2 regions of the Exiguobacterium sp. GL_137 genome follow, and region 1 is predicted to be linked to the other one. Evidence: riboswitches for the same ligand, from Rfam matches in the RefSeq annotation. Region 1 holds a riboswitch; the other holds the start of a gene.
What was found. A riboswitch is a leader RNA that binds a small molecule or an ion and turns the genes downstream of it on or off. The one in region 1 is predicted to bind FMN.

Region 1 (15,115 bases):
ACTATCCGGATGTGTTAGAGACGTCAGGGCAAGTCACATTACGCCCGTACGAATCCCTCATGCTGTATCAAACGGCTTAATCAAACAAATCCCGCACTCTCCATATGAGAATGCGGGATTTGTGCAATGTCAGAGATTCTATGAAATTCGTCGTTCGGCCTCCTCCCGTTTCAACTGTTCCCGGAACAGTCGTGTTTCCGCAATGACGACACCGGACAAACCAATCAAACCAATCAAGTTCGGGATGGCCATCAGTCCGTTGAAGACGTCGGAAATCGCCCAGACCATGTTCAAGTTCGTCGTCATCGCACCAAGTCCCGCGACGAGTACAAACAGAATCCGGTACGGTAAAATCGATTTTTGACCAAACAGATAATAGATTGATTTTTCCCCGTAATAGGACCATCCGAGGACTGTCGAGAAGGCAAACATGACAAGACCAATCGTCACGATGTACTTCCCGGCCGGTCCAAGGAACACTTCAAAGCTGGCTGTCGTCAATTCGACCCCTTCCAGCTTTTTATCGAGCTGACCACCCATGACGAGTGTCAAGCCGGTTATCGAACAGACGACAAGCGTATCGAGAAAGACCTGCGTCATCGAGACGAGTGCCTGACGCCCCGGGAAATCCGTTTTTGCAGCGGCGGCGGCAATCGGTGCAGAACCGAGACCTGCTTCATTCGAGAAGACCCCGCGGGCGACCCCGTAACGAATCGCGGCACCGATTGCTCCGCCGGTGATGGCTTCGTTCGAGAATGTACTGCTGAAGATGGTCGCGAGCGCACCCGGAATCAAATCAAAGTTCATGACCATGATCAAGAGACCGCTTCCGACATAGAAGAAAATCATGAACGGGACAAAATAACTGACGACTTTCCCAATCGACTTAACTCCACCAATAATGACGACCCCCGTCGCCACCATCAGGACAATCCCCGTTACATACAACGGCACGTCGAACGTCGATTTCATCGCCAGTGCAACAGAGTTCGTCTGAACACCGTTACCGATCCCGAAGGCGGCAAGCGAAGCAAACGCGGCAAATAACACGCCGAGCCATTTCTGTCTTAATCCCCGTTCGAGATAGTACATCGGCCCCCCGGCCATCTGTCCTTTCTCATCGACAACACGGTACTTGACGGCGAGAATCGCCTCGGCATACTTTGTCGCCATCCCGAATAATCCGGATAACCACATCCAGACGATCGCGCCCGGTCCCCCGAGGACGACGGCTGTTGCAACCCCAACGATATTCCCTGTACCGACCGTTGCCGCAAGAGCTGTCATCAATGCCTGAAAATGACTGATATCCCCTTCCGACGTGTCGTCCTGATGTTTCGTGAATGCCAGTTTTAAGGCATACGGAAGCTTGGTAATTTGAATGAATCCAAGTCGTATCGTCAAGTAAATCCCTGTACCGACCAAAAAGATAAGCAACGGCGGTCCCCAGACAAAATCCGATACCGTACCAATCCACTCACTGAACGCTGTCCCCATTCTGTTTCCCCTCCTTCAATTCGATATGTACTTTTCTATCTTTTCAGAATTTACAGATTATTGTCAATGGTTAATTTTCTGTGCAGACGATTGCCTAGCTTATATTGTTGTATTCTTTTTACTGCTCACTAAAAGGGGCTGACTCAAAAAGGAATCTCTCGTCCTTTCACGCCCTTTCCTCAGGCGAGACACAAGCCAGTTTCCCTTCCTGATCCAGGCAGGAAACCGGGTCTTGTTTGTCTCTGCCAGCGTGAAACGAGTGATTCCTGTTTAAACGGGATAAGGGTGGCAGAATTATAATCTGCCACCCTTATCTTTGGAGAGACTGAATTTTGAGTCAGTCCCTTTTCAGGTCAATCAGTTTCTTCTTATTGCTTGCTGCTCGGCAACTCCTGTGCGTCTTTTGCTTCCGCCGGCAACTCAATCGATTTAATCTCATTGAATTTCGAGAATACGGATTCGTTTTTCATCGTAAATTCCGTTCCTTCTTCAATCTCAAACGCCATTTCCATATCAAGCGTCTTTGGATAGTAGGTTTTTGCATCATACGTCATCGAGTACTCCATCTTTTTATAATCCACTTGATCCATGACCTCTTTCATTTGGGCAAGCTGTCCGGATTGTTCAAGAGAATCCTTCATGAAGGCTTTCAGTTGATCGCCTTTCAAATCGACATCGATTTGATAGACATCACCTTCTTTTTTCATCGTCCAATTGTCTTTATATTTTTTGAGTAACTTCAGACTTTGTTCTGTCGATGCCGACGACTCCATGTTTTCTAACATATCCCCTAGTTCCGATGTATCTTGTACCAACCATTGTCCGGATTGCGACATATACATTTTATCATCCACGAGATACAGTTCCGTTTCGACATCGGTCCCGTCTTCTGCATTTTTCATTGTCATTTTTTGATACATCGTCATCGGCTTTTGGATGATGTCTGCCGAAATCTTTTGACTGATCGGCATACCGCCAACTTCCGACATCATGTCACTGTCCATATGAAACGACTTGATGTTTTCTTGTGCGCTTGACGCTTTTTTCAGCAACTCCGTATTCGAAAGCTGTTTGGAACCGTTCTCCCCTTGACCATCTTCTATGGTCTCGTTATTACACCCTGCCAGTCCAATCGTTGCCGTAAGGAGACCGACCGTCATCCACCTTGTCTTCTTCATCGTCATTCCTCCTTGAAATTGATTATCTTTCTTTACGAGCTGTCACTGAAAAATGTTTCAAAACCATTTCTTATCTTATTACCGTTCTGACTGTTTTTTACTCATCGACCTTCCTGTCCGACGTAAAGTTTTCTGTTTGATTCTTAACAAAACTTTACATCCCTCAAATGTTCGTTTTACACTCTACCGCTAAAGTTAGTCCTGTAGATCTGATCCGATACTAAACTATTTATTTATTTTCCTGAAGGAGGAACAATCCATGAAGTTAAAACGAATCATTCCCATTCTTGCCTTGTCGACCCTTTCCTTAAGTACGATGGTCTCGATGAACGACGCTGAGGCTAAGACGAAACATGCAAAATCACCGGAAATCCGGAATGTCATCTTCCTGATCGGGGACGGGATGGGTGTCTCGTATACGTCAGCCCACCGGTACTTAAAAAATGATCCTTCGACGCCGGTCGCGGAAAAAACGGCATTTGATCAATATCTCGTCGGACAACAGATGACCTATCCGGAAGACCCGGAGCAAAACATCACGGATTCCGCATCCGCCGCGACGGCGATGTCGTCCGGTGTCAAAACATATAATGCCGCGATTGCCGTCGACAATGATAAATCAGAGGTCAAGACGGTCCTTGAAGCAGCGAAAGAACGCGGAAAATCGACGGGACTTGTTGCGACATCCGAAATTACACACGCGACACCGGCTTCATTCGGCGCGCACGATGAGAACCGGAAAAACATGAATGCGATTGCGGACGACTACTTCAAGGAGCGGGTCAACGGCAAACATAAGATCGACGTCCTGCTCGGAGGCGGGAAATCAAACTTCGTCCGTCCGGATACCGATTTGACGAAAGCGTTTAAGAAAGACGGTTACAGCTACGTCACGAATCTGGATCAAATGCAGGCGGATAAAAACAAACAGGTCCTCGGTCTGTTTGCGGACGGTGGTCTGCCGAAACGCATCGACCGGGAATCATCCGTTCCGTCACTCGAACAGATGACGAATTCCGCCATCAAACGACTTGATTCAAACAAAAAAGGCTTCTTCCTGATGGTTGAAGGAAGTCAAATCGACTGGGCCGGTCATGACAATGACATCGTCGGTGTCATGAGCGAGATGGAAGACTTCGAACGTGCCTTCAAAGCGGCAATCGCCTTTGCCAAAAAAGACAAGCACACGCTTGTCGTGGCGACAGCCGACCATTCGACCGGCGGTTACTCGATTGGAGCGGATGGTATCTATAACTGGTTCGCCGAGCCGATCAAGGCGGCGAAAAAGACACCAGACTTCATGGCAGCAAAAATCATCGAAGGTGCCGATGTCAAAAAAACGTTGACGACATATATCGACCAGAAGAAACTCACCCTGACGGAAGATGAAATCGAGTCCGTTACACGTGCTGCGGAATCGAAGAAACTGCTTGATGTCGACAATGCGATCGAAGCCATCTTCAATGAACGGTCGCACACCGGCTGGACGACAGGCGGACATACGGGTGAAGACGTTCCCGTCTATGCGTTTGGTCCAGCGAAGGAACGGTTTGCCGGACAAGTCGATAATACGAATCATGCCAAAATCATCTTCGATTTACTGAAGTCGAAGAAATAAGGAGACTTTCCATGAAACAGATACTTGCTGCCTTGATGCTCGGGACGATTCTTTCGGGTTGCGGCACTACGCCAGACACCGTCCAAGAGAACTCATCAGAAAAGTCGGCCCCGAAACAGGAGACACCGGTATCGATCGAAAAGTCTGCCGCATATGTCCCGAACCCGCAATTACCAGATGACCGGAAACTGACAAAAGTCGACGCATCGGTTACCGACGACAAAGGCGAATTGACGTTAAAACAGTTTGTCCGTCCCGACGTGACACGAACGATCGGACCGATCACGATGAAAGTCGAAGAAGTGAAAGTGTTCCATGCCCGGCCGAGTTACGGGATGATTGATTTCTTCCACGGGTTTACGCATGAGGAATCGTTTGACCTCGTCAAGACACGTGTGACGATTACGAACAGAGGCGATGAGCCGGTCACGTTTAACCCCGTCGCTCACTTCAGGCTCGATGCAAAAACCGAGAAGACACTGCAAGACGATGTCTACCTCGAGTCGCTCGCTGCGACATATGCCCCCGGCGAGACACGAAGCGGAAACTTCGGTTTCATTATCGAACAACCGCTCACATCAGTCGAGTTGTTGACGAGTGATGTCCTCAGTGCGAAACGTGATGTGCTTGGAAAAGGTTCGTCCCTTTCTTTGCGCTTATAATGCTAAAAGACCAAAAGACGATCCCTTCCTGTTTTGCTGGAAAGGATCGTCTTCTTTTTTAGTAAAGAGCCGGAATTTGTTCTGCGGGCATCGGGCGACCAAAGTAATAACCTTGCATCCGCGAGCATTCCAACCAATTTAGAACGTTGACCTGCTCGAGCGTCTCGACACCTTCCGCGATGACCTCAAGATCGAGTGACTTCGCTAAATGGATGATGGATGAAATCATCGAGTAGCCGGTCGTCGTCGGTTGGATTTTTTCGACGAACTCGCGGGGAATCTTCAATGTATCAATCGGGAAGTCCGCTAAACGGGATAAGGAAGAGTAGCCGGTTCCGAAGTCATCAATCGAAATCGTAAAGCCGAGTTCTTTTAAGCGATTCATCGTCACGACGGTTTCTTCGATATCTTCGACAGCTGAGACTTCCGTGATTTCAAGATCGATACGCGTCGGATCAACACTTGTTTCCTCTACTAAACGAATCAAAGTCAGGACGAACGTCGGATGATGAAACTGTTGCATCGAGACATTCAGTCCAACCTTCAATGTGACTCCTTCATCTTCCCACCGTTTTGCCTGTAAAAACCCTTCGCGTAACACCCATTCACCAAGCCGGATAATCATGCCGACTTCTTCCACCATCGGAATGAAATCGTTTGGTGCAATCATTCCGAGTTCCGGATGATTCCAACGGATCAGTCCTTCGACACCGACCATCTTATACGTGACCGTATCGACTTGCGGCTGATAATGTAAAATCAATTGATTGGTTTCGATGGCAATCGGCAGCTCCGATTCGAGTCGCAAGCGGTAGGACGCTTTTTCGGCAATATCTTCAAAGAAGATGATGGATTTACCGCCACCCGATTTCGCCTGATACATCGCAAGATCGGCCTGCTTCAGCAACGTCACGACGTGTTTTCCCGCTGTACGCTGACATATGACGGCTCCGATACTCGGATTGGAAATCAATTCGATTCCTTCAATCGCATACGTTCGTTTTAAGTCATCGAGCAGACGGGCCGTTCGGCTTCTGCCCTGCTCATCCGACGTAACATCCCGCAAGATGACGGTAAACTCATCTCCGCCTTGACGGGCGACGATATCGTCCGGATTGACGGCTTCTTGCAGGCGCTCTGCCACTTGAATCAACAACTGATCGCCGACATGGTGACCGAACGAATCATTGACGAGTTTAAAGTCGTCGAGATCAATAAAACAGAGAATGATGGTTTCTTCCTTCCGCTCTTCTTCGACTAAATGGTGCAACACTTCTTCAAAGTAGGTCCGATTGATGACCCCGGTCAAATGATCGTAATAAGCAAGCCGGCGGATTTTTAATTCATTTTCCCGGATGGTCGTGATATCCTGCCCAATCCCGTACATCCCGACGAATCGATCCCGGACGCGAATCGGAATGTTGGTTACATTCAGCAAAACATCTGGACCGCCAGATTTTTGGAAAACAGTTTCAAATTGCTGTGCTGTCGCCTTGTCTGTCGATGTCTGTTGCCATGTCGTGAACTGCCGATACGTTTTGCCAATCAATTCCTCCGCATCCTGCTCCGTCAATTTTTCGAACGAAGGATTCGCGCTTTCAATACGTCCCTTCAAGTCAAGTGAATAGATGGCATCCGGATGGTAAGTAAACAAAGACTTATACCGTTCCTCACTCACTTCTAACTCGTCCGCTTTATGATGAATTTCTTCAATTAATTCTTGGTGACTCAAAATCATTAGAATCTGGCGGACTAAAATCAGGAGAATCGTGATAGCGCAACCTATCATTAAGCCATTCATTGCTTCATTTTGGCGTGCATAAAAGGTCATCGTTGAAAATAAAAATATGACTAACAGATATGGTAAAAACATTTTCCCGATCGGTGCACGTCTTCGTCGCGTTGTTTCTTTCTGTTGCCTTTTTTGTACGGGATTATCCAAATGACCAGATATACTAATCGTCAGTAAACCAATGACAAACAATGGATCAATCAACCGGATGACATCCTCACCGCTGACGGTCGTCACATAGACAAACGATGTATCTGCGCCGACCTGTAACAACAATCCGATGAACAAACACTGAAACATACGTCGTCGTTTTTGCCACTCGTGTTTCTCAAATAAATAATAGATACTGATCATACAAAATAACAGAACGATATCGCACATCGGGTAAGCAAAGGCCAGGACGAATTCCGCTTTCGAGGTGAACGGTTCGTCAAACAGCGGACGGATTAAGAAAAACCAACTGTAGGTAACAGCGACCGTCATAACGATGGCGATATCAAATATAAAGCTGACTAAACGAGCTTTTGTGACATGGCGTTGGATTGCGTGTAGAAAGGCCACTAAAAAGAAGACAGATTGCAACACGTAAAAAAGATCCGAGATACCGGGAAAGGGAACTTCGACTTGAAGAATATTCTCATACGTCCCCCACATCAATTCGGCAATCAGATAACTTCCTGTTCCGTATGCAAGGTAGAGAAAAAAATGTCCTTCTTGTTGGTCCGGTTCTCGTTGCGCCTGAACCAACAAACATGTCGCAAACGCGCAACCGAGTATGGAAAACAAGTTACTGCCCCAAGCTGACAACTCTGGCTGGTTTGCAAAAATAATCAGCCAAAGATAGTAAATTGTAATAAAGCAGACGACAATAGGCAGATAATAAGCTTTTTTTGAACGCACCATCTTCCTTTCCACCCTTCTGTAAAGAGTCTTTCCCTTATCATTAGGGATGGAGTTCGTAAAGTCCTGCCAGAATAAAAAAAGAGACCTGTTCCATTCGGAAACAGGTCTCAAGACTCAGTTATTTCATTAAATAGTCCGTAACAGGTTCGCCATCTCGATTGCTGAGACCGCTGCTTCGTATCCTTTGTTCCCCGCTTTCGTTCCCGCCCGTTCGACGGCCTGTTCAATTGAGTCAGTCGTCAGGACACCGAAGATAATCGGCACCCCTGTTTCACGTGACGCGCCGGCGACACCTTTCGCGACTTCGTTGCAGACATAATCGTAGTGTGATGTCGCACCGCGAATGACGGCACCGAGTGTGATGACAGCGTCATACTTTCCGCTTTTCGCAAGCTTTTCCGCGACGAGCGGAATCTCGAACGCTCCCGGAACCCATGCTGTATCGACAGCATCCGCAGCGACTCCGTGACGACGGAATGCATCGTTTGCTCCACCGACCAGTTTCGATGTGATCAATTCATTGAATCGTGCTGCGACGATTGCGACGCGTAGTCCTTCACCTGTTAAAAATCCTTCGAATACCATGTTATTGTCCTCCTTGGATATCGAGCAGATGCCCGAGTTTCGTTTGTTTGGTTTGCAGATACTGCTTGTTTTCCGGTACCGGGTCAATCTCAAGCGGAATCCGCTCGAGCACCGTAATACCGTTTTGTTCGAGTGCCTGTTGTTTTTCCGGATTATTCGTCATCAGCCGAATTTTCGTGACACCTAAATCGTGTAACATCGCGGCTGCGACTTTGTAATCCCGTAAATCAGTCGCATACCCGAGCGCGTGATTCGCTTCGACCGTATCGAGTCCCTGCTCCTGCAACTCATAGGCTTTCAGTTTCGCCATCAAGCCGATACCGCGCCCTTCCTGGCGCAGGTAGAGTACCGCTCCGCCTTCATGTCCGATGCGTGCCAGTGCTGCGTCAAGTTGCGGACCGCAATCACAGCGTTTTGATCCGAAGACGTCTCCCGTCAGACATTCCGAATGCAGCCGGACGAGCATTCCGTCTTCCGGCTCTCCCGACAGGACGGTCACGTGTTCTTTTTGATCAGGCGTCGTATAGCCGAGTATCCGAAACGCGCCGTGCGCGGCCGGAAGCAGGACGTCCGCTTCGCGCCGGACGGGGCGTTCGAGATACGTGACGAGGGCATCGATTGTAATCATCTTCAGCCCGTGGACTTCTTTATAGGTCAGCAAATCATCCACGCGCGCCATCGTCCCGTCCTCTAAGATGATTTCACAAATGACAGCTGCTTCAGCACTTCCGGCAAGCCGTGCCAAATCCACACCGGCCTCCGTATGTCCACGCCGTTCCCGGACACCGCCCTCTTTCGCAATCAAGGGGAAAATATGACCGGGACGCTTAAATTGTTTCGCCTCATCCGTCAGCATCCGTTGAATCGTCAACGCACGTTCCGCGGCACTGATGCCGGTCTTCGCTTCTTCATGATCGATGCTGATCGTAAACGCCGTCCCGTGCGGATCGGTATTGTGATCTGTCATCGGATTCAGCTCAAGGCGTTCTGCAAGTTGCGGGCTGACCGGAACACAGACGAGTCCTTTCCCGTACGTGATCATGAAGTTGATTTGTTCGGGTGTCGCATGTTCCGCGAGGAGAATCAGGTCCCCCTCATTTTCCCGGTTTTCATCATCACAGACGATGATCGGACGTCCGTGTTTTAATTCTTCAATCGCTTCTTCTACGAGATCAAATCCGTTCATCCTGCTCCGCCTCCTAAAAATGCCGACCAATCCGTTTTTTGTTCCTGCTGTGTAAAGTGATACAAATGTTTTGCCATCAAATCACACTCGATATTGACGAGTGCCCCGCTTTGCAACCGGTCGAACGTCGTCAACTGTCGGGAGTGCGGAATCAATGAGATGATTAAACTGTTCGGTTCCACGTGTTGGACCGTCAAGCTCGTTCCGTTGATCGCAATCGAGCCTTTCGGAATACAGTATTTACTCCACTCCCCGGTCTCGAACCGGTATTCCATCGCTTCACCGTCCGGTCGACGGCTTAAGAACCGGGCTGTTCCGTCAATGTGTCCGCTGACGAAATGACCGCCAAACCGTCCGTTCGCCGGCATCGCCCGTTCGAGCTGAACCGGTGTGCCGACCCGCAACGTCTGAAGGGACGTTGCCCGAATCGTTTCGTGAACGGCGTCCGCCGTGAACCCGGTCGCCGTCATCGCCGTGACCGTTAAACAAATCCCGTCGACGGCGATGCTGTCGCCGATCTTCGTTTCTTCAAGAACATGCCGCGCCTCGATTTCGAGCGCTAAACCGTTCGGGCGCGGAACTTTTCGTTTAATCGTCCCGACTTCTTCAATCAATCCCGTGAACATAAGCCGTCTCCTTTCCGCGTATAACGCAGATGGACATCCTGTCCGATTTGCGCGACGTCGGTTAAATCGAACCGGTCTTCAATCTCGATTGTGCTTGTCAATCCGGTCGTCCCTTGTAAGACGGACGGGGCTTGATAGATTTCAAGACGATCGACAAGGTCTGCTTCTAAAAATGACGACTGAATCGTTGGTCCGCCTTCAATCAACAAACTGCGGATCCCCTGGTCGTACAATATGTCTAAAATCTGATTCGGTGTCGTATACGTGCCGACGAGAACCGTGACGTTCGATTGAATTGAGACACGCGGTTGTTCCGTCAGCCAGTATGTCGGATTCAAACCGTCCCGAAAGACTTGGGCGCTTTCCGTCAAACGTCCACGACGGTCGACGACGACCCGAATCGGTTCAGGTCCGGCTTCCGTGCGTAACGTCAATGCGGGATCATCGATTAAAATCGTCTCACTCCCGACTAAGATGGCGTCATGTGTTGCCCGCAGCTCACGTCCTGCCGCCCGGGCTGCATCTGATGTAATCAGGCGTTGCTCACCTGTCGTGACGACACCGTTTAAACTTTGGGCGACTTTGACGGTGACGACCGGTCGTTTCCGCTCGAGACTTTGCCAAAACGGTGTATAAAATCGAACCGCTTCGTCTTCGAGTAATCCGGTTTCGACCGTCAGTCCGGCTTCACGCAGACGCGTAATACCTTGTCCGGCGACGATTGCATGCCGATCTTCCGTTGCGACGAACACCCGCTTGATGCCGGCGGCTAAAATCGCCTCCGTACAGGGCGGTGTCTTTCCATGATGGTTACACGGTTCGAGTGTGACATAGAGATCCGCACCACGCGCCGCTTCTCCTGCCATGTTTAATGCTTCGACTTCCGCATGCGGACCACCCGCAAACCGGTGGGCACCGAAGCCGATCACTTTTCCATGTTTCGTAATGACACAACCGACACTCGGATTTGGACTCGTTTGTCCGTCCAGCATCCGTGCCAACTGCATCGCCTGGTGCATTCGATTATTCATATTTCCGCTCCTTTCAAAAGAAAAGACGCCGCTGCATTTGCAGGGCGTCATGATTGAAGGATCACGAAAGAAACGTCTTGTTTTCTGTTCAAAAGCATACAGAAATAGACCTTTTCCCGAACATATTTTTTCAGAAAATGGTTTCAAGCACATTTTTTCGTTCTTCTCCCATCCGGACTTTACCGTCGGCCCTGGAATCACACCAAGTCAGCCACAATGCGTACATTGTGGGTCGCGGGCTCGTCGATTCGAAAATCATCGCATTACCGCCGGTTGGGATTTTCACCCTACCCCGAAGAACTGGTTATTCAGTTGTACAGGTCAAGACTAGCACAGGTTATTTTAAAATACAAAAGAGAATTTGTTTTCTTTTTTCCGGTTCAACAAAAAAAGTATGGTTTGGCCCGCCCGGTCGTCTTGATGACATCCGGTCGGACCAACACATACTTCTGTCTTTCGCTGTTACATCAAGTAACCGTTTTTCCGGTCGTGGAACTCCTGTTTGACCGCCCCGAGTAACGAGTCATCCGTCAGCAGACGGAACGCCGTCCGGGCCAGGATTTTCGCTCCCGTGATCAAGGCTTCGTCGCCTTGTTCCGATTTCGCCGCCTCCTGGAAACTTTCCGTATGGGCAACTAAGTCGTCTGCTCCAATCTTGATGTACGGATGGATCGTCGGCAGGACCTGGCTGATGTTGCCGGCGTCGGTCGAACCGAGACCCTGCCGTTCATCGGTCTTGACGTCTTCCCCAAGCGCCGTCGCTTCTTCCCGGAAAATCTCGTCAAACGTCCGGTTGAACAACAGGTTATCGACTTCGTTTTGGAAGGCGATGATCTCAAGCGTCGCTCCGGTCGCAAGGGCTGCCCCTTCGGCAACGGCTTTGACTTTTGCCGTCACCGCATTCAGCCGTTCGCGTGTCGTCGCCCGGATGAAGAAGCGGGCTTTGGCATACTCCGGAATGATGTTCGGCGCATCTCCACCATCGGTAATGATTCCGTGAATCCGGATGTCACTCGGCAACTGTTGCCGTAACGCATTGATTCCGTTAAACAACTGAATGACGGCATCCAGGGCATTGATCCCTTCTTCCGGCGAAGCTGCCGCATGGGCCGGTTTACCGGTAAAGGCAAAATCGAGCGGATCAACGGCGAGCGAAGAACCGGTAATCCGGGTCTGTCCGGACGGATGGACCATTAAGGCCGCATCGATGCCCGTCAGCAGATTGTGTTTGACGAAACTCCCTTTCGCACTCCCGTTTGGTCCGCCTTCTTCCGCCGGTGTCCCGAGGACGACGACACTGCCGCCGACTTCATCCAGAACTTGACTGACGGCAATCGCTGCTGCGACACTTGTCGTGCCGATGATGTTGTGTCCGCATGCGTGACCGATTCCCGGCAAGGCATCATATTCAGCTAGAAAAGCGATCGTTGCTCCCGGTTTATCCGAGACCTTCCGGGCGAGAAACGCTGTCTCGTGTCCGGCCACACCAAGTTCGACTGTAAACCCTTCGGCTGTCAGGCGTTCCGCATGATGACGCGACGCAAAATATTCTTCATTGCCGATTTCCGGTGTCGCATGAATCCGATGGCTCGTCTCAAGATACGACTCCCGTTTTTGCTCAATATCCTGTTCAATCGTTTGTGTCAGGTTTTGCCGTCTCGTCTGAATTGTCATTTGGGTCACGCTCCTTTTGGTTTTTGGTTATTCTCCGATATCGCTGAGAGGGACGAACGTTGGAATCGTGCTGCCTTTGTACTCTTTTTTGATGAAGGCAGCGACATCGTCCTGCTGGTAAAGGGAAGCGATTTTTTTCAACGTCTTTTTGTCTTTGTCTTCTGTCCGGGTCGCGATGATGTTGATGTACGGTTTCGCCGTCTCGTTTTCATGGAGAATCGAATCTTTGATCGGATTAAAGCCGGCATCGACAGCGATTCCGTTATTGATGATCGAGGCGGAGACATCCGGTAGGACGCGTGGTGTCTGTCCGGCGACGACCGGGACAATCTTCAGTTTTTTCGGATTCTCGACGATCTTATCGACGGATCCGTTGCCGTCAAAGTCGTCCGGCAGCTTGATCAGGCCTGCTTCCTGCAACAGGAGCAATGCCCGCCCCATGTTCGTCGCTTCATTCGGGACGGCAATCTTTCCACCGACCGGAATGTCTTTGACGTCCTTGATCTTATCCGAATAAATTCCCATCGGCGCGATGACCGTAGTCGCAATCGGCGACAGTTTTAACTTATGTTCTTTTTTGAAGGCGTTAAAGTAAGAGACGGTCTGGAAGGAGTTCGCATCAATCTCTCCTTCCGCGAGTGCGAGATTCGGTTGAACATAGTCGGAGAACTTAACGAGCTCAATCGTGATGCCTTCTTTCTTCGCTTTTTTCGCGACGTATTCCCAAACTTGGGTGTCAGAACCGCTGACGCCAAGTTTCACCGTCTTTTGATCTTCTTCTCCGGAAGCGGCACATCCCGCAAACAATACCGTCGTCAATGCTGCACCAATCGCTAATCCTTTTTTCATCATCCATCTCTCCCTTATCTGTTCTATGTTTTTTTAGTGTCTCCGAATTTTTCGTGCCAACAGGTTGCCTGTTGTCTGTAACCCTTGAACCAAAATGACGAGAATCCCGACCGTGATGATCATGACGGTCGTATCAAACCGTTGGTAGCCGTACGTGATCGCCAAGTCACCCAGTCCCCCGCCGCCGATTGCCCCGGCCATTGCCGATGCCCCGATCAAGCCGATTGTCGCAATCGTCAGGTTCAGGACAAGCGAGCTGAGGGCTTCCGGCAAGAGGAAACGGAAAATCGTCTGCAGCGGTGTCGCCCCCATCGCTTCTGCCGCCTCCAAGACACCGGTGTCGACTTCGAGCAATGAACTTTCAATCAGGCGGGCGATGTACGGTGCCGCATAAAAGACGAGCGGAACAATCGCTGCCTGCGTCCCGATCGACGATCCGACAATCAAGCGGGTCAGCGGAATGATCGCGACGAGCAAAATAATGAACGGAATGGACCGGAAGATGTTGACGATACTGCTTAAGAGATTGAAGAAGGGGATTTGTTCGAGCAATGCTCCTTTTCGTGTCACGACAAGCAGGATGCCGAGCGGTAAACCAATCAATGTTGAAAAGAGTAACGACAGTCCGACCATCGTCATCGTTTGCAAAAAAGCGGTCCAAATATCCGTATAGTTAACCAGCATCTGCGAGCACCTCCTCGACGACGACATCCGATTGATCGATGTAATGCAGTGCCCGTTTGATTTCCGCCGCATCACCGATCAGTTCAACAAGCAGACTGCCAAACGGAATGTTTTGCAGTTCCGCGATGCTGCCGTGCAGGATGTTGAGGTCGACATCAAACCGTTTCGCGACTTGCGATAAAAGCGGTTGTCCGGTCCCTGCCCCGAGGAAGTTGATTTTGTAGATATGGTGCCCGGCATCCCGTTGATCGATGACTTTTTGAACCGACGCCGGAATCTCATCCTGCATGACGGAACGGACAAAGTTTTTTGCCGTCGCCGTCTGGGGGTTCGAAAAGACGTCGAATACGGTACCTGATTCAATCAACTTGCCGGCTTCGATGACGGCAACCCGGTCACAAATCTCACGGATGACACCCATCTCATGGGTAATCAGTAAGATCGTGATGCCGTATTCCTGATTGATTTGTTTCAGCAGGCGTAATATGTGTTGTGTCGTCTGCGGATCAAGCGCCGAGGTCGCTTCGTCACACAACAGGACGGACGGCTGGGTGGCAAGTGCCCGGGCAATCCCGACCCGTTGTTTCTGTCCGCCCGATAACTGGTCCGGATAATGATCGGCCTTATCCGCCAAGTCGACGAAATCCAGCAGTTCATTGACCCGCCGATGGACCTCGTCTTTTTTGACACCTTTTAAGACAAGGGGTTTTGCGACGTTCGCAAAAACCGTATTCGAATCCAGCAGATTGAAGTGCTGAAAAATCATCCCGATGTGTTGTTTGGCTTCCCGTAACTGTTTCGCCGAGAGCGTCGTCAAATCTTGGCAATCG
Region 2 (15,115 bases), 390 kb from region 1:
AATGGGTGATTTCGGCTAATAGTATAGTATCACGCACCTATAGGGGGAACTATCCATGAGAATCGTCGGAATCTACCATTCAGTACCAGAAGTCGTCAGTGCTGTTCATGATTTACGTGTCGCAGGTGTTGTATCAACGGATTTAAAAGTCATTGCCCATGATCGATATGATTTGGAACAAATCGAGGAATTGGCAGATTTGAATAATCATCAAACATCAACACGTCTGTCGCAAGAAGAACACATGAATCTGTGGCAGGAGATCAAAGGGATCTTTAAAAAAGACAGTGCCGGTTCTTCACACAGTGATGTTCTCGAAGCAAGCGGCTTGACGAAAGATGATGTCAACCGTGCCAACAAAGCAGCGGAAGAGGGACAATTCGTCTTACTCGTCGGCGACGAAGCGGATCAACATTCTGAACGTAAAGCCCACGATGAATCAGATAATACCAACGTCTTTAGCGGTCCTAACACACTCAATGAGCGGAACGACCGGTTACTGTAACAGTAAAAAACAGCCAACTCCCTCGGGAATTGGCTGTTCTTTTGCTTACAGACCGATATAGTCGCGTAAGTATCCTTCAAGTTCATCCGCCGCTTCATCCTCTAAATCAAAGGCATGAGCGATATAGCCGGGTTCATCAAAGTCATCCGTACCGATGATGGCAAACCGGTTCGATAAGAGATTCAACACTAAAATCTTTCCGAAAAAATGTTCGGAATGGGTGATCGCTAAATCAAACCGGCTCGTCTCTCCGATCCAGCAAACGAATCGGGTTTTCGTCTGTTCGACGTCATCATATAAAAAATCACGTTCTTGCATCATCTGTCAGTTCCCTCATTTCCTTCATCTCTGCTTAGATTAAAGGGTTTGGGGAACCTTTTGCAAGTACGGTTTACGTGAAAGGCTGTGTTCTGCGATGACTTTCCGGATTGTCCGTGTTTTTGAGCGCATGACGAGTGATGTCGTCTCAACGATATCATCGGTCAAGAAACGGACTCCGTCGAGCATTTCGCCGGTTGTGACGCCGGTTGCAGCAAAGATGCAGTCGTCACTTTTAATCAGGTCATCGAGTGTCAACAATTGCAGCGGATCGGCAAGACCCATCCGGATGACACGTGCCGTTTCTTCCTCATTCATCGGGTGCAGACGGGCCTGCATGTCGCCCCCCATCGCCTTGACGGCCGCTGCCGTGATGACGCCTTCCGGTGCCCCACCGGTTCCGATGAAGATATCGATTCCTGTCGATGGCGAAAGCGGAGCGATTCCTGCTGACACATCGCCGTCTTCAAACAGACGGACACGGGCACCGACACGCATCGCGGCTTCCCGGAAGTGGTCATGGCGTGGACGGTCCTGCATGATGACGGTGACGTCTTCAATCCGTTTATGATTCAATTCCGCTGCTTTTTGAATGATGAATTCAAGCGGATCGTCAAGTGAGACATGGCCTTTTAAGTTCGGTCCGACGGTCAGTTTATCCATATACATATCCGGTGCGTGTAACAAGGCACCTTGATCGGCGACCGCGATGACGACCATCGCATTACCGAGACCTTTGGCAACGATGTTCGTCCCTTCGAGTGGATCGACTGCGATATCGACGATTGGTCCGTTTGACGTCCCGACTTTTTCGCCGATGAATAACATCGGTGCTTCGTCGAGTTCTCCTTCACCGATGACGACCGTTCCTGCCATGTTGACTGTGTTTAAGACTTCGCGCATGGCCGTTGTTGCCGCATCATCGGCTTCGTTCTTTTTCCCCCGGCCAATCCATTTGGCGGATGCCAGTGCAGCTGCTTCTGTTGCTCGGACGATTTCTAGTGCTAATTCGCGTTCCATCTATGAATAACCTCCAAGTCACTTAATGTGACATACTATTTTCGTAAAAATCTAAATTGAGGATAACACATTGGACAATGTGATGCAAACAGCCTTTCTGCTTTTCATGTTTCGCCGATAGAGCTAAAATGAAGGATGTGAGGGGGAATGTAAGGTGTATTTTGTAAATCGTGAAAAGATTGAACAAACCGTTGTTTGTTTTGAAACGGCATTGCGTCAAAGCAAAGAGTTAACGGGGGATGCTTTGACAGTTTCACTTGCGTGGGAACGGATCGGGTTTTTAGTGATTGAAAGTATCATCGATATCGGGAACAGTATGATTGATGGTTTCATCATGCGTGATCCGGGAAGTTATGAAGATATCGTCATGATTTTAGAAGATGAACGGGTCATCGATGCGTCACTTGCGACGAGCTTAAAACGGATCGTTGCATTGCGGACACGAATCGTCCGTGAATTTACGACATCGAGTACGGCAGAGATCCGGACTGTTCTTTTTGAGGAAGAAACGCAATTGCGTCGTTTTCCGGACGCCGTCCGACATTATTTAGAGACAGAACTCGGACCCGTCTCTGCATTTTTACCAAATGAGGAGTGAGCCAGGATGAAAGCACAAGGATATTTATTTGATTTAGACGGTACGATGTATAACGGGACAGAACCGGTCAAAGAAGCAGTCGATTTCGTGAACCGGTTGCAGGAAGAAGGCGTACCGTATCTGTTCGTCACGAACAATGCTTCGATGACGGCAGAAGCGGTCGCGGAAAAATTACGCGGCATGGGTGTCCACTCGAACGCGGAACACGTCTTAACAAGTGCGATGGCGACAGGTCGCTACATCGCAGAACTCGATCCGGGTGCGAAGGTCTATGCAATCGGAGAAGGCGGGCTGATTGATGCTCTTGAGCGTCAAGGCTTACAGGTCGTCGCAGACCAGCATGCCGACTATGTCGTCATCGGTCTTGACCGTCAGATTACGTATGAGAAGTTAGCGGTCGGAGCCCTCGCGATTCGGAGCGGAGCCCGTTTTATCTCGACGAACGGAGATATCGCGATTCCGACAGAACGCGGATTCTTACCGGGGAACGGCGCATTAACATCCGTTTTACGCGTGACGACAGAAAAAGAACCGTTTTATATCGGGAAACCGGAACCGGTCATGGTCAATATCGCAGCAGAAATGATTGGACTTGCGAAAGAAGACCTCATCATGGTCGGGGACAACTACCATACGGACATCTTGTTCGGCATCAATGGTGGCATCCGGACGATGCATGTCAATTCCGGCGTCCATACACCGGTCTTCATTCAAGGACAAGACGCGCAACCGACCTATATGGTCGATACGCTGGCGGAATGGATTCTCTAAACAAAAAAATCCCCATTGACGGATGTCAGTGGGGATTTTACTGATTAGAAAACTTGTTCGACTTCAACGACGCCGGCTACTTCTTCAAGCAGGGCACGTTCGATACCAGCCTTCAGTGTGATTGTTGAACTTGGGCAGCTGCCGCAAGCACCCATCAAACGGAGTTTGACGATACCATCTTCTACATCTACGAGTTCAACGTCTCCTCCGTCACGAAGAAGGAACGGACGCAATTTTTCGAGTACTTCGTTTACTTGATCAAACATTTCCATGCGTAAACACATCCTTTCTTATAGAATCATTGTAACAGGGTTGAAAAATGTTCTCAATCTGGAAAACTTGTATACTGAAAAAGAAGTGTAGAAAGAAAAGGGGGATATGGGATGGAAATCAAGGTATACGGGGCTGCGAAGACTTGTCCGAGCTGTGTCGGAGCACCGAGTTCCGAAGAGACGTACAGCTGGCTGCAAGCCGTTCTCGGACGAAAATACGGGACGACATTAACATTTGAATACGTCGATTTTGAAGATGAACCGTTTGAAGATGAGTGGGTGACAGCCTTAAAGGACGATGTCTATTTTTATCCGCTCGTCCTGCTCGATGGTGAAATGGTTGATGAAGGATACGTTCAACTGAAGAAAATCACCCAAGCGATTGATCAAAGAATCGAAAAAACGGCGCCGAAATGACCGGCGCCGTTTTTCTTATTTAATCTTTTTGTGTTTCCAAAGGACACCGGACTTCAGAAGACGCGGAACTTTTCCTGTCAAGGCTTGTTTCCCCATGACGATTCCGAAACCATCTGATTTTCCGAGTGACCCGAGCATCCCACGTAACTTGATCTCCGGCAGTTTCGGTAACTTCTTTCCAGCCCATTTCGCCTGCAGGACATCGACGACTTGATCGGCTTGATGTTCGGCGAGCTGACCGCTTGGTGCGTACGGCAGGCTGGCGCAATCCCCGATGACAAACACATTTTCATGTTCCGGCACATGGTGGTGTTCCGTCAGCTTGATCCGTCCGCCGCTGTCGGCTTCAAAACCGAGATCACGGACGACTTTGACCGGTTGTGTCCCGGCCGTCCAAATCGTCAAATTCGATGGATAGGCATCATCACCGTTTTGAACATCATCTGCCGTGACGAATGTGACGTTGGAGTTATTGATGACCTCGACATCATGCTCCTCGAACCACTCCTGGACGTAGGTCGAGACCTTATCCGAAAGGAACGACAAGACAGACGGTCCGCGGTCAAATAAGCGGATTTTTAAATCTTTCCGGCTTTCGTGCAGTTCACTGGCAAGTTCGACTCCGGATAGACCGGCTCCGACGATTGAGACAACCGCACCGGGAGAAAGTCCGCAAATCGCTTGTTGTGTTTTGCGCGACTCTTCAAGTGTCTGGATGCTGTACGTAAACTCTTGTGCGCCCGGTATGTTATGGTATTTATCTTCACACCCTAACGCGATGACTAAATCATCATAAAAAAGTTCCGTACCGTCTTGCAGATGGACGGAGTTCGTCTCGGGTGAAATCTTGACGACATGTCCATACTTATATGAGAGATGTTCTCCTTCCGGAAACGCAATCCGGACATCCCGGTCCGATAATGTTCCGGCAGCAAGTGCATAGTATTCTGTTTTTAACGCGTGATATGGTAAACGATCGACGAGCGTCACAGCCACGTCCTCATCCTTGAATCGTTCACAGATCCGCATACCGCCATATCCGCCACCTAAAACAACCAGTTGCTTCATAACTTAAAATCCCCCTTAGTTCCCCTAAATCAGTCTGACCTTGTATAATACGACATGAGGAAAGATAATTCCTGCCTGAAGGAGGAAAAAAAGTGAATCCGATTATTGAATTTTGTATCAGTAACTTAGCGACAGGGACCCAGGTTGTCATGCAACAACTCGAACGGGACCCGAATGTCGATGTTGTCGAATATGGTTGTCTTGGTTATTGCGGCATCTGCTCCCTCGATCATTTCTGTCTGGTTGACGGGGAAACCGTTGTCGGCGAGACGCCGGAAGAACTGCTTGAAAAGATTTATCAGAAAATCGAAGAGAATGAACTTTAAAAAAATCCCCGTGTCTCAGATGAGACCGGGGATTCGTGTCTGTCAGCGGGCGCAGCTTCGGACTTAGACAGTTTGTTGACGGCGCGTCATCCATGGCTTCAGTTTCAGGAACAGCGGAATGAAGAGTGCTGAGATGAACATCGCCTTGATGATGTTAAACGGCAGAATACCAGCCGTGATCGTCGTCCACTTGACGGCAGGGTCAAGCATGTAGTCCATACCGAAGAACCAAGCGTACGCTGGAAGAATCAAGATATAGTTGAGGATTGCAAGACCGAGTGCCATCGTGATTGTACCAGCGACAAGACCGGTTGCAAGACCTTTTGTAGATTTCTTTTTATGGTAGAACCAACTGACCGGAAGAATGAAAGCAACGCCAGCTGCGAAGTTGGCAAGTTCACCGACCGGAACACCACTTCCGCGGAAGATGTAGTACAGGACGTTTTTGAGTGCTTCGACGATGACGCCGGCTACCGGTGAGAACATGATGGCAGCAATCAAAGCAGGAACGTCACTGAAGTCGATCTTCAAGTAGTTCGGTAAAAAAGGAAGCGGGAAATTCAGTAGCATAAGAACAAACGAAATTGAACCTAACATGGATAATGTGACCATTTTTTGTGTGCGTTTCATACGAGTATAATCTCCTTTTGCTCGTTCCTCTCGATGAAGTATTGGCATGTCTGCGTCCAAAATAAACCCCCATCGAAGTGTTCGATAGGGGAGAAGTCCGCAGTAAACTAAGCCTGACCGATTTTTGCAAAAACCGGTTCAAGAAAGAAACATGCCGCCATCTTCTCCCATCCAGACTATACTGTCGGCTCCTGAGTCACACAGAATCAGCAAATAGCGCCCTATTCGCTCGCGGGCTTCAGACGAATCGCCTGTTTACCGCCGGTCGGGAATTTCACCCTGCCCTGAAGATGGAACGATTTAATTTTTTTTGATACAACTCCTTTATACAACGAATTCAAGATTGTTTCAAGCAACTAGGTTTCGATTCCCCTTAAAATTGCGTATACTAATAAAAAAGGGAAGGTGATGACATGATTCATTTAACAGAAGCGGCCGCACTCCAAGTCAAAGAGATGATGTTGCAGGCGCCGGACGATGAACAAAATCTGCGCATGCTCGTTCAAGGTGGCGGATGCAGTGGTCTCTCCTACGGCATGGGCTTTGACAGTGAAAAAGAAACGGACTTAACTTTTGAGCAACACGGGGTTAAAGTCATCGTTGATCAAAAAGATTATCCGGTCGTCAAGGGACTGGAAGTAGACTATAAACAATCGATGCTCGGCGGCGGATTCACGATTACGAATCCGAATGCGATCGCGACATGCGGTTGCGGGACGTCGTTCCGGACGGCTACAAATGCCGGGACACCCGGTGGTTGCTAATCAAAAAACTTTTATCGCAGACGATGCCGTCTGCGTTTTTTTTGTTTTCAGCGCAAAGCGACAGGACTTTTTAAGGCACGTGGAGAAGAATTAACAAGAACGTTAGCACGCTATGACGAGGGAGGACTATCGATGCGAAAGGTACTGATTTTCGGTGGAACACGCTACTTTGGTCGACGGTTGGCATTACGGCTCACGGAATCGGGGGATGATGTTACGATTGTCACGCGTGGGGAACATACGCCGCCTGTCGCGAAGGGCTTGACATTTTTTAAAGGGGACCGGACATCAAGCAGTACAATGAAGGATCTTGGAAGTCAAAACTGGGATATCATCTATGACAATATCTGCTTTAATCCGTATCAGGCGAAGCTTGCTGTTGATGCATTCGAGGGGAAAGTCGGTCGTTACATTCTGACGTCGACGATGTCGGTCTATGAGCAGGGCGGGACAAATGTTTCCGAACGGTCCTATAATCCGTTTCCCGGGAAATACGACCTCGAAAAAGAACATGATTACGGCGAAGGAAAGCGTCAGGCGGAAAGTTATTTCTTCCAACGGGCGACTTTCCCCGTCATTGCCGTCCGTTTCCCGGTTGTCCTCGGACCGGATGATTACACGGAACGGCTTGTCTTTCATGTCAAACGCGCTTTGGCCGATCAGCCGATCGTTGCTGAAAACTTGTATGCGAAGGTGGGGTACATCTCAAGTTATGAAGCGGCAGCTTTCCTTGAATGGTGCGGCCGTTCGACAATGACCGGACCGATAAATGCCGCGAGTGACGGCGTGTTGTCGATTCAAGATTTGATGGATAAAATTGATCACGTGGCAGGAACGACATCGCGTTTTGAGACGACAGGCGAAGAGCCGTCACCGCTTGCACCGGCACATGACTTCTATATGGACACGACAGCAGCCAAGAAGGCCGGTTATATCTTCCAACATGTCGACGACTGGCTCGATCGACTGATTGAAGAGGAGGTCCGTAACCACAAATGATGAAATTAATGAAACCAACGGTCGCATGGGAAAAAGAATACCGTGCCTTTTTAGAAGACTGGCGAAAATCGGGAGAAACAATCGTACCGGAAGTTGTCGGAGATACGTATGAACCGCTCGCAGCCTATTTCTCTGAACAAGAAGCGGAGGAATCGAAAGTGAGCCCGGGACGTGTTACGCATTCAACGTACTGGATGGTCGACGGACAACGGATTGTCGGTGCGTTGAACTTCCGACATGACTTGACGGAGAATTTGAAGTTGTACGGCGGGCATATCGGATACGGCATCCGACCGTCCGAGCGCAAGAAAGGATATGCGACGACAGGGCTTCGGCTCGCACTCGAGGAAGCACGACAGCAGGGACTCGATCAAGTATTGCTGACGTGTGGTGTCGACAATGTCGCATCGTGCCGTGTCATCGTAGCGAACGGTGGTCAGGAAATCGACCCGACTGTTCGCAATGGACGAAAGACACGTCGCTTCATCATTCCGTTATGAGGATGCCTGTTTTGATTCGTGCAGCGGTGCTTGAAGACGCTGCTGCGATTGCCCGGATTCATGTCGTATCCTGGCGGGAAACGTACCGGATGATCATGCCGGATCCGTATCTCGATCAGTTATCTGCGGAGAAGCGGGAACCGGGTTGGCGGAAAAGCCTTGCCGAAGGTCCGGTTTTCGTCGCGCTTGATCAGACAAACGAAATCGTCGGTTTTGCGAACGGTGGATCAAACAGGGAAAATGATGCGACGGAAGGAGAACTGTACGCGCTCTATCTTTTGAAAAGCCATCAGGGGCAAGGAACCGGTAAACGGTTGTTTGATCACGTGTTGGAAGATCTCGGACGGAAAGGCTTCCCGTCCTGTATTGTAAGTGTGCTGGCAGATAACCCGTCCCGTCACTTTTACGAACGTTTCGGCGGACGACTCGTTTCCGAACAATCAATCGCGCGGGGCGGGAAACAACTGGTCGAGTATACGTATCGGATTCTATTTGAATCATCATCCGACAGTTGAGTCAAAAAAAAACAGCGTCCCTTCGATCCTGAAATCGAGGTGGCGCTGTTGTTGGTTATACCTTAATGATTTTTAACTTTTTCAAACAGACTTGTCGAGTGCTGCGGATGACGTGCCGATGGATCGACAAGCAACTTCGCTTGGTTGACGGCAATCGGCGCTTCACCGAAACCGGTCGCGATCAATTTGACACGACCGTCATAGGTCGCGATATCGCCGCAGGCGAAAACACCGGGAATCGCTGTTTCCATCTTCGAGTTGACACGGATCGAGTTCCGTTCGAATTCGACTTCCCACTCCTTGAGCGGACCGAGTGATGAGACGAAACCGAAGTTGCAGACGACATCATCGGCACCGACGACGATGACTTCATCCGTCTCGGCGTGTTTGAATGTCAACGTTTCGATGCTGTCTTCACCGGTAACCGATTCGAGTGTATACGGTGTCATGACATTGACGGACGAGTTATGCAACAATTCGACCGTATGTTCATGGGCACGGAACTTATCACGTCGGTGGACGAGGGTAACTGATTTTGCAATCGGCTCAAGCATCAGTGACCAGTCGACGGCAGAATCGCCGCCGCCGAGCAAGACGACTTGACGGTCCTTAAAGCGGTCCATCTCGTTGACGAAATAGTGTAAGTTGCTTTCTTCGAACCGTTCGGCATCGGCGACACCGAGCGGGCGGGCAGCAAACGAACCGTTTCCGGCTGTCAGAATGACGGTTCTCGTATAGTGTTCACCTTTGTTCGTGACGAGACGGATCAGTCCGTCATCAAGTCGTTCATAAGCAAGGACGGTTTCGCCGAGAACGTAAGTCGGATCGAATTCATTTGCTTGTTCAAGCAGGCGGTCGACTAAGTCCTGAGCTTTGACTTTCGGGAAGCCGGCAATATCGTATATATATTTTTCAGGATAGAGCGTCGCAAGTTGTCCGCCGAGTTGCGGCAGACTTTCGATGACTTTCGTCTTCATTTGACGCATGCCTGAGTAAAACGCGGTGAACAGTCCGACCGGACCGCCGCCGATAATCGTTACATCATATGGTTGGTGCATCTGAGTCCCTCCTAAAGTTGGATACCTCTATTATATAGGAAGAGGGGTTCCATGTTGCAAGTACGGGACATCTCACATTTTTTTGGGTTTGCATAATTTCCCTTTGCAATCTATGATAGAAAATGGTTCAATAAACGTATAGACGTGTGAACATTATTTGAACAAAGTTTTTGAGCATTTATCTGCAATTGAATGTGAAGAAAATCACAACAAAACTATTATGCGTAAGGGGTATTAGAACATGAACACACCAAATATTGTTATTCTCGGAGCCGGCTACGGTGGATTGATCACAGCAGTCAACCTTCAGAAAAAACTTGGCGTCGACCAAGCGAACATTACATTAATCAACAAACACGATTATCATTACCAAACAACGTGGTTACACGAACCAGCAGCAGGTACGATGTCTGCTGAACAAGCACGTATCTATATCAATGATGTCATCAATCCTTCACGCGTTAAGCTTGTTAAAGGAATCGTCGAAAAAGTCGATACAGCAAACAATACAGTGAAGCTTGTGGATGGCGGGACAGTCCCTTACGATTATGTCGTCGTGGCACTCGGTGGAGTTCCTGAAACATTCGGCATCAAAGGGTTGAAAGAGAATGCTCTAACAATCAGTTCATTGAACAGTGTCCGGAAAATCAAAGAACACATCGACTACTCATTCGCAGAGTACAAAACGACGGGTTCAACAAACCGTTCACTCTTGACGATCGTCGTCGGTGGTGCCGGGTTTACAGGAATCGAGTTCATGGGTGAGCTCGTCAACCGGATCCCTGAACTGTGCAAACAGTATGACATCCCACGCGAACTTGTTCGTGTCGTCAATATCGAAGCGGCTCCAACAGTCCTTCCTGGATTTGATGCCGATCTCGTTAACTACGCACACAAATGGCTTGAGCGCCAAGGCATCGAGTTTAAACTCGGTAACGGCATCAAGGAATGTGGACCGGGTAGCGTGACATTCGGACCACTTCAAGGTGATACGACAGAAACAATCGAAGCGAACACAATCATCTGGACAGGTGGCGTCAGCGGAAACCCTGTTGTTGCAGCATCTGGTTTCGAAGCGATGCGTAACCGTGTAGTCGTTGCAGAAGATCTCCGTGTTCCTGGACATGAAAATGTCTTCATGATTGGTGACTGTTCAGCTGTTATGGATCCGGCTTCAAACCGTCCGTACCCGCCGACAGCACAAATCGCGACACAACAGGCACACAAAGTGGCTGAAAACATTGCAGCACTCATCGGTGGACGTCAAACATCGACATTCACATATGAAAACAAAGGAACTGTCGCTTCACTTGGTCATAAAGATGGAATCGGAATGGTCTTCGGTAAGAAGATTTACGGCCGTAATGCATCATTCATGAAAAAAGTCATCGACAACAAACATTTCCTTGAGCTTAAAAAGATTGGTCTTGCCATCAAAAAAGGTAAATTCTAAGTTCACGTTTTAGGCAAATGTACACTCGTGCATTTGCCTTTTTTGTCGGTTATACTAAAAGAGATTTAAAGGGGGAACATTATGCATATCATTCAAGCCGTGATCGGGAGCGTTCTTTATCTCGTCATGTTCTTTAGTATCGGTTTTATCTTAAACATGTTATTACGCAGTACGTGGATCATGCTTGTCCTGTATCCGATCATCATCATCATGATGATTGATAACCAGTCGACACTGGATTATTTCACGAGTGCGCGTGAAGCGATTCCGAAACTCGGGGAACGTATCATGGGTCTGCAGACGGCAGACATCACGATGTTCGTAGCCGGTCTTGCCGGAATCATCATCGCCGGGATGTCGATTCGCTTCCTGCGTAAGAGCGGTTACCAAATGTTTTAAAGTCTACTTGAGTGAGTAGGCTTTTTTAGTATGTGAAAACACGTTATAATGAAAACAGTGTCTTTTAAAAAATGTGTAAGAGCAGATAGGGTTGAGAGCGAATGGATAAACAAATGTACCACGTTATCAAAGTCTTGAATAATAATGTCGTCATTTGTTCGACTGGTGCCAACCAGGAAGTCATTATCCTCGCAAAAGGGATTGGCTTCGGTCGGAAGCCAGGCGATCAACTAACGGATCTTGATAAATTAGAAAAAGTGTATACGTTAAAGGATAAAGACGAACAGGCGCAGTATAAAGCACTTGTCGGACATTTGGATGAAAACTTCATCGCCTTGATGAATGAAATCGTTTCAATGATTGAAACGCGATTCGGAAAACGGGTGGATGAACATATTCACATCGGTTTGACGGATCACTTGACGTTTACATTCAAGCGACTTGAACAAGGGATGGAAGTGACGAATCCGTTTCTTGCTGAAACCGAAGCCTTGTATCCGGAAGAGTATGCTTTAGCTGAAGAAATCGTTGAATTCATCAGCGCCGAGATGAATTTTTATTTACCGCCGGCTGAAACCGGATTTATTGCCCTTCATATTCATTCGGCGACGAACTTCAAAGATGTACTCGAAGTCAACCGGCACCATCAATTGGTTGGATTAATTGCGAGTCATATCGAACAACGGTTACAGATTAAAATCGACCGGAAATCACTGGATTACAAGCGTTTAATCCGGCACTTACGATCGGCGATTGAAAGGGTTTCCAATGGGGAGTACCTAGAGGCGCCAGAAAAAGTAGAAAAGCTATTGCGCGAAGAATATCCGCTGTGCTATGATACTGCTTGGGAGCTGATGTCCATCATGGAACGTCAGTTGAAGAAAGCGGTACCGCGCGGCGAAGCGACGTATCTTACGATGCATCTGCAACGCTTAGTGCAGTACGATTTAGGTAAATGACCGCACGGACTACGTGTTACTGATACGATCAGGCATGAGTGGGATGTCGGGCAAGATGATTTATTTCCGTTTCTATTTTTACGGGATAAGTGTATTTTGTCTACAATCCGCTTGTGCCTGATTTTTTTCTGTAAAAATCGGTCAGATGTCTGACTTTTTTCGACCTGTCATTGGTATTATTCCTTATTCTTAGCTCGTACATCAAAAGGAGGAAACACACATGTTCAAACAGATTTTTGCTGTTCTTCAACGTGTCGGTAAAGCGTTGATGCTTCCTGTTGCGATTTTGCCTGCTGCCGGGATCTTACTTGGATTCGGTAACGCGATGCAAAATCCGAACTTGACGTCAAAACTCGAGTTCTTAAAAAATGATGCAATCATCAAGGTTGCAAAATTGATGGAAGCAGCCGGGGATATCATCTTCGGTAACTTAGCACTCTTATTCGCGGTCGGTGTCGCGATCGGATTAGCAGGAGACGGCGCTGCCGGACTTGCTGCCATCGTCGGATTCCTGATCATGAACAAAACAATGAGCGTTTGGCTCGGCGTTACACCAGAAATGGTTGCTAACGGACAAGGATACGCAAACGTACTCGGTATCCCGACACTTCAAACAGGTGTTTTCGGTGGTATCATCATCGGTTTAATCGCAGCCTGGGCATACGGGAAGTATCATAATCTCGAATTGCCGCAATTCCTCGGATTTTTCGCAGGAAAACGTTTTGTTCCAATCGTTACAGCAGTTGTTTCATTATTTGCAGGTCTTGTACTTGTTTTCGTTTGGCCGTTCGCTCAAGACGGGTTGAACACATTCTCCCACTTCATGATGGAGAAAAACCCAACACTTGCAGCATTCGTCTTTGGTCTCATTGAACGTTCATTGATTCCATTTGGTCTTCACCACATCTTCTACGCACCATTCTGGTTCGAGTTCGGTTCATACACGAACAAAGCCGGTACAGTTGTTCACGGTGACCAAGCGATCTTCTTCGCTCAGTTAAAAGATAACGTTGCCTTGACAGCTGGTACATTCATGACTGGTAAATTCCCGTTCATGATGTTCGGTCTTCCGGCAGCAGCACTTGCTATGTACCATGAAGCACGCCCAGAGCGTCGCGCAATCGTTGGTGGTCTTCTTGGATCAGCAGCACTTACAGCATTCTTGACAGGTATCACAGAGCCAATCGAATTCGCATTCTTATTCGTTGCTCCAATCTTGTTCGCAGTTCACGCAGTCTTCGCAGGTCTTTCGTTCATGACAATGCAACTCTTGAACGTTAAAATCGGTATGACATTCTCAGGTGGATTGATTGACTTCCTTCTCTTCGGTGTCCTTCCAGGACGCACGCAGTGGTGGCTCGTCATCGTCGTCGGTCTTGTTCTTGCAGTTGTTTACTACGTCGGATTCCGTTTCGCAATCCGCAAGTTCAACTTGAAAACACCGGGTCGTGAAGACGAAGTTCAAGAGACATCAATGGCACAAGGTTCTGAACTCGCAGCAGGTATTCTTGATGCACTTGGTTCTGAATCAAACATTAAACACCTGGACGCATGTATCACACGTCTTCGTGTTGAAGTCCTTGATAAATCAAAAGTTGACAAAAATGAATTGAAAAAATTAGGTGCTGCAGGAGTTCTTGAAGTTGGTAACAACGTTCAAGCGATCTACGGACCGAAATCAGATAACATTAAATCTGAAATTCAAGCTGTCATCGCATCACGTAAACAAGAAAAATCAGTCTAATGAGTAAAAGAGCTTTCCCGATTTGGGAAGGCTCTTTTTTTGTGGAAAGAAACCTGAAGGAAATAGTTTTGTGGAAGAAACATTAAGGGTATGAAGTAAGTAGTTTGGTCAAAAAAAGGAGGGAAATCACTGATGTGGAAAAACGTGTTCGGTGTATTGCAACGGATCGGTAAAGCGCTGATGTTACCGGTCGCAATCCTACCGGCAGCGGGGCTGCTCCTGGCGTTTGGTACGGCGTTTCAAAACCCGAACCTGACGCAGTATCTTCCGTTTCTCGAAAATGATGCACTAGTGGTCATTTGGCGGGTCATGCAAGATGCAGGGGACATCATCTTTGCCAATTTAGGATTACTGTTTGCCGTCGGGGTTGCGATTGGCCTTGCGAATGGTGAAGGGGTCGCCGGGTTAGCTGCGATTGTCGGATTTTTGATCATGAACAAAGTTATCAGCTCATTTTTACAGATTACACCTGAAAAGATTACAGAAGCACAAAAGTCGAGTGATTTATCGTATGCCACCGTGTTAGGGATACCGACCCTGCAAATGGGGGTATTCGGAGGGATCATCGCCGGATTGATTGCGGCGTACAGCTATAATAAATTCTTTAAGATTAAACTTCCGGATTTCCTTGGATTCTTTGCCGGTAAACGATTTGTACCAATTGCTACAGCGCTATTCAGTTTAGTCGCTGGTTTTGCACTGTCTTATATTTGGCCACCAATCGGGACAGGAATCAACACGTTCTCGAAAACCATCATCGAATCAAACGAAACGTTATCTGCCTTCATTTTTGGATTAG

Region 2: it holds a riboswitch for FMN, as region 1 does, so the genes downstream of both, AC3IRK_RS12105 (ECF transporter S component) here and ribD (bifunctional diaminohydroxyphosphoribosylaminopyrimidine deaminase/5-amino-6-(5-phosphoribosylamino)uracil reductase RibD) in region 1, are expected to answer to the same signal.

The regions. Positions count from the first base shown of each region.
Region 1 covers NZ_CM174406.1:2,687,366-2,702,480, forward strand. Annotated here, with positions in the region: gene treC (alpha,alpha-phosphotrehalase) at 1-80, shown strand, start outside; gene AC3IRK_RS13940 (alanine/glycine:cation symporter family protein) at 139-1,497, opposite strand; gene AC3IRK_RS13945 (DUF6612 family protein) at 1,866-2,675, opposite strand; gene AC3IRK_RS13950 (alkaline phosphatase) at 2,935-4,293, shown strand; gene AC3IRK_RS13955 (DUF4352 domain-containing protein) at 4,305-4,955, shown strand; gene AC3IRK_RS13960 (EAL domain-containing protein) at 5,014-7,650, opposite strand; gene ribH (6,7-dimethyl-8-ribityllumazine synthase) at 7,777-8,235, opposite strand; gene ribB (3,4-dihydroxy-2-butanone-4-phosphate synthase) at 8,237-9,421, opposite strand; gene ribE (riboflavin synthase) at 9,418-10,047, opposite strand; gene ribD (bifunctional diaminohydroxyphosphoribosylaminopyrimidine deaminase/5-amino-6-(5-phosphoribosylamino)uracil reductase RibD) at 10,032-11,078, opposite strand; FMN riboswitch at 11,235-11,382, opposite strand; gene AC3IRK_RS13985 (M20 family metallopeptidase) at 11,541-12,752, opposite strand; gene AC3IRK_RS13990 (MetQ/NlpA family ABC transporter substrate-binding protein) at 12,780-13,601, opposite strand; gene AC3IRK_RS13995 (methionine ABC transporter permease) at 13,635-14,285, opposite strand; gene AC3IRK_RS14000 (methionine ABC transporter ATP-binding protein) at 14,275-15,115, opposite strand, start outside.
Region 2 covers NZ_CM174406.1:2,301,715-2,316,829, reverse strand. Annotated here, with positions in the region: gene AC3IRK_RS12150 (general stress protein) at 56-505, shown strand; gene AC3IRK_RS12145 (DUF3055 domain-containing protein) at 551-826, opposite strand; gene glpX (class II fructose-bisphosphatase) at 863-1,843, opposite strand; gene AC3IRK_RS12135 (DUF86 domain-containing protein) at 1,998-2,441, shown strand; gene AC3IRK_RS12130 (TIGR01457 family HAD-type hydrolase) at 2,448-3,212, shown strand; gene AC3IRK_RS12125 (NifU family protein) at 3,257-3,484, opposite strand; gene AC3IRK_RS12120 (DUF1462 family protein) at 3,596-3,901, shown strand; gene AC3IRK_RS12115 (NAD(P)/FAD-dependent oxidoreductase) at 3,917-4,969, opposite strand; gene AC3IRK_RS12110 (YuzB family protein) at 5,062-5,295, shown strand; gene AC3IRK_RS12105 (ECF transporter S component) at 5,359-5,925, opposite strand; FMN riboswitch at 6,081-6,221, opposite strand; gene AC3IRK_RS12100 (HesB/IscA family protein) at 6,339-6,689, shown strand; gene AC3IRK_RS12095 (NAD-dependent epimerase/dehydratase family protein) at 6,822-7,688, shown strand; gene AC3IRK_RS12090 (GNAT family N-acetyltransferase) at 7,685-8,188, shown strand; gene AC3IRK_RS12085 (GNAT family N-acetyltransferase) at 8,200-8,703, shown strand; gene AC3IRK_RS12080 (NAD(P)/FAD-dependent oxidoreductase) at 8,766-9,761, opposite strand; gene AC3IRK_RS12075 (NAD(P)/FAD-dependent oxidoreductase) at 10,003-11,214, shown strand; gene AC3IRK_RS12070 (YuiB family protein) at 11,296-11,613, shown strand; gene glcT (glucose PTS transporter transcription antiterminator GlcT) at 11,715-12,572, shown strand; partial or broken gene ptsG (glucose-specific PTS transporter subunit IIBC) at 12,793-14,295, shown strand; gene ptsG (glucose-specific PTS transporter subunit IIBC) at 14,449-15,115, shown strand, end outside.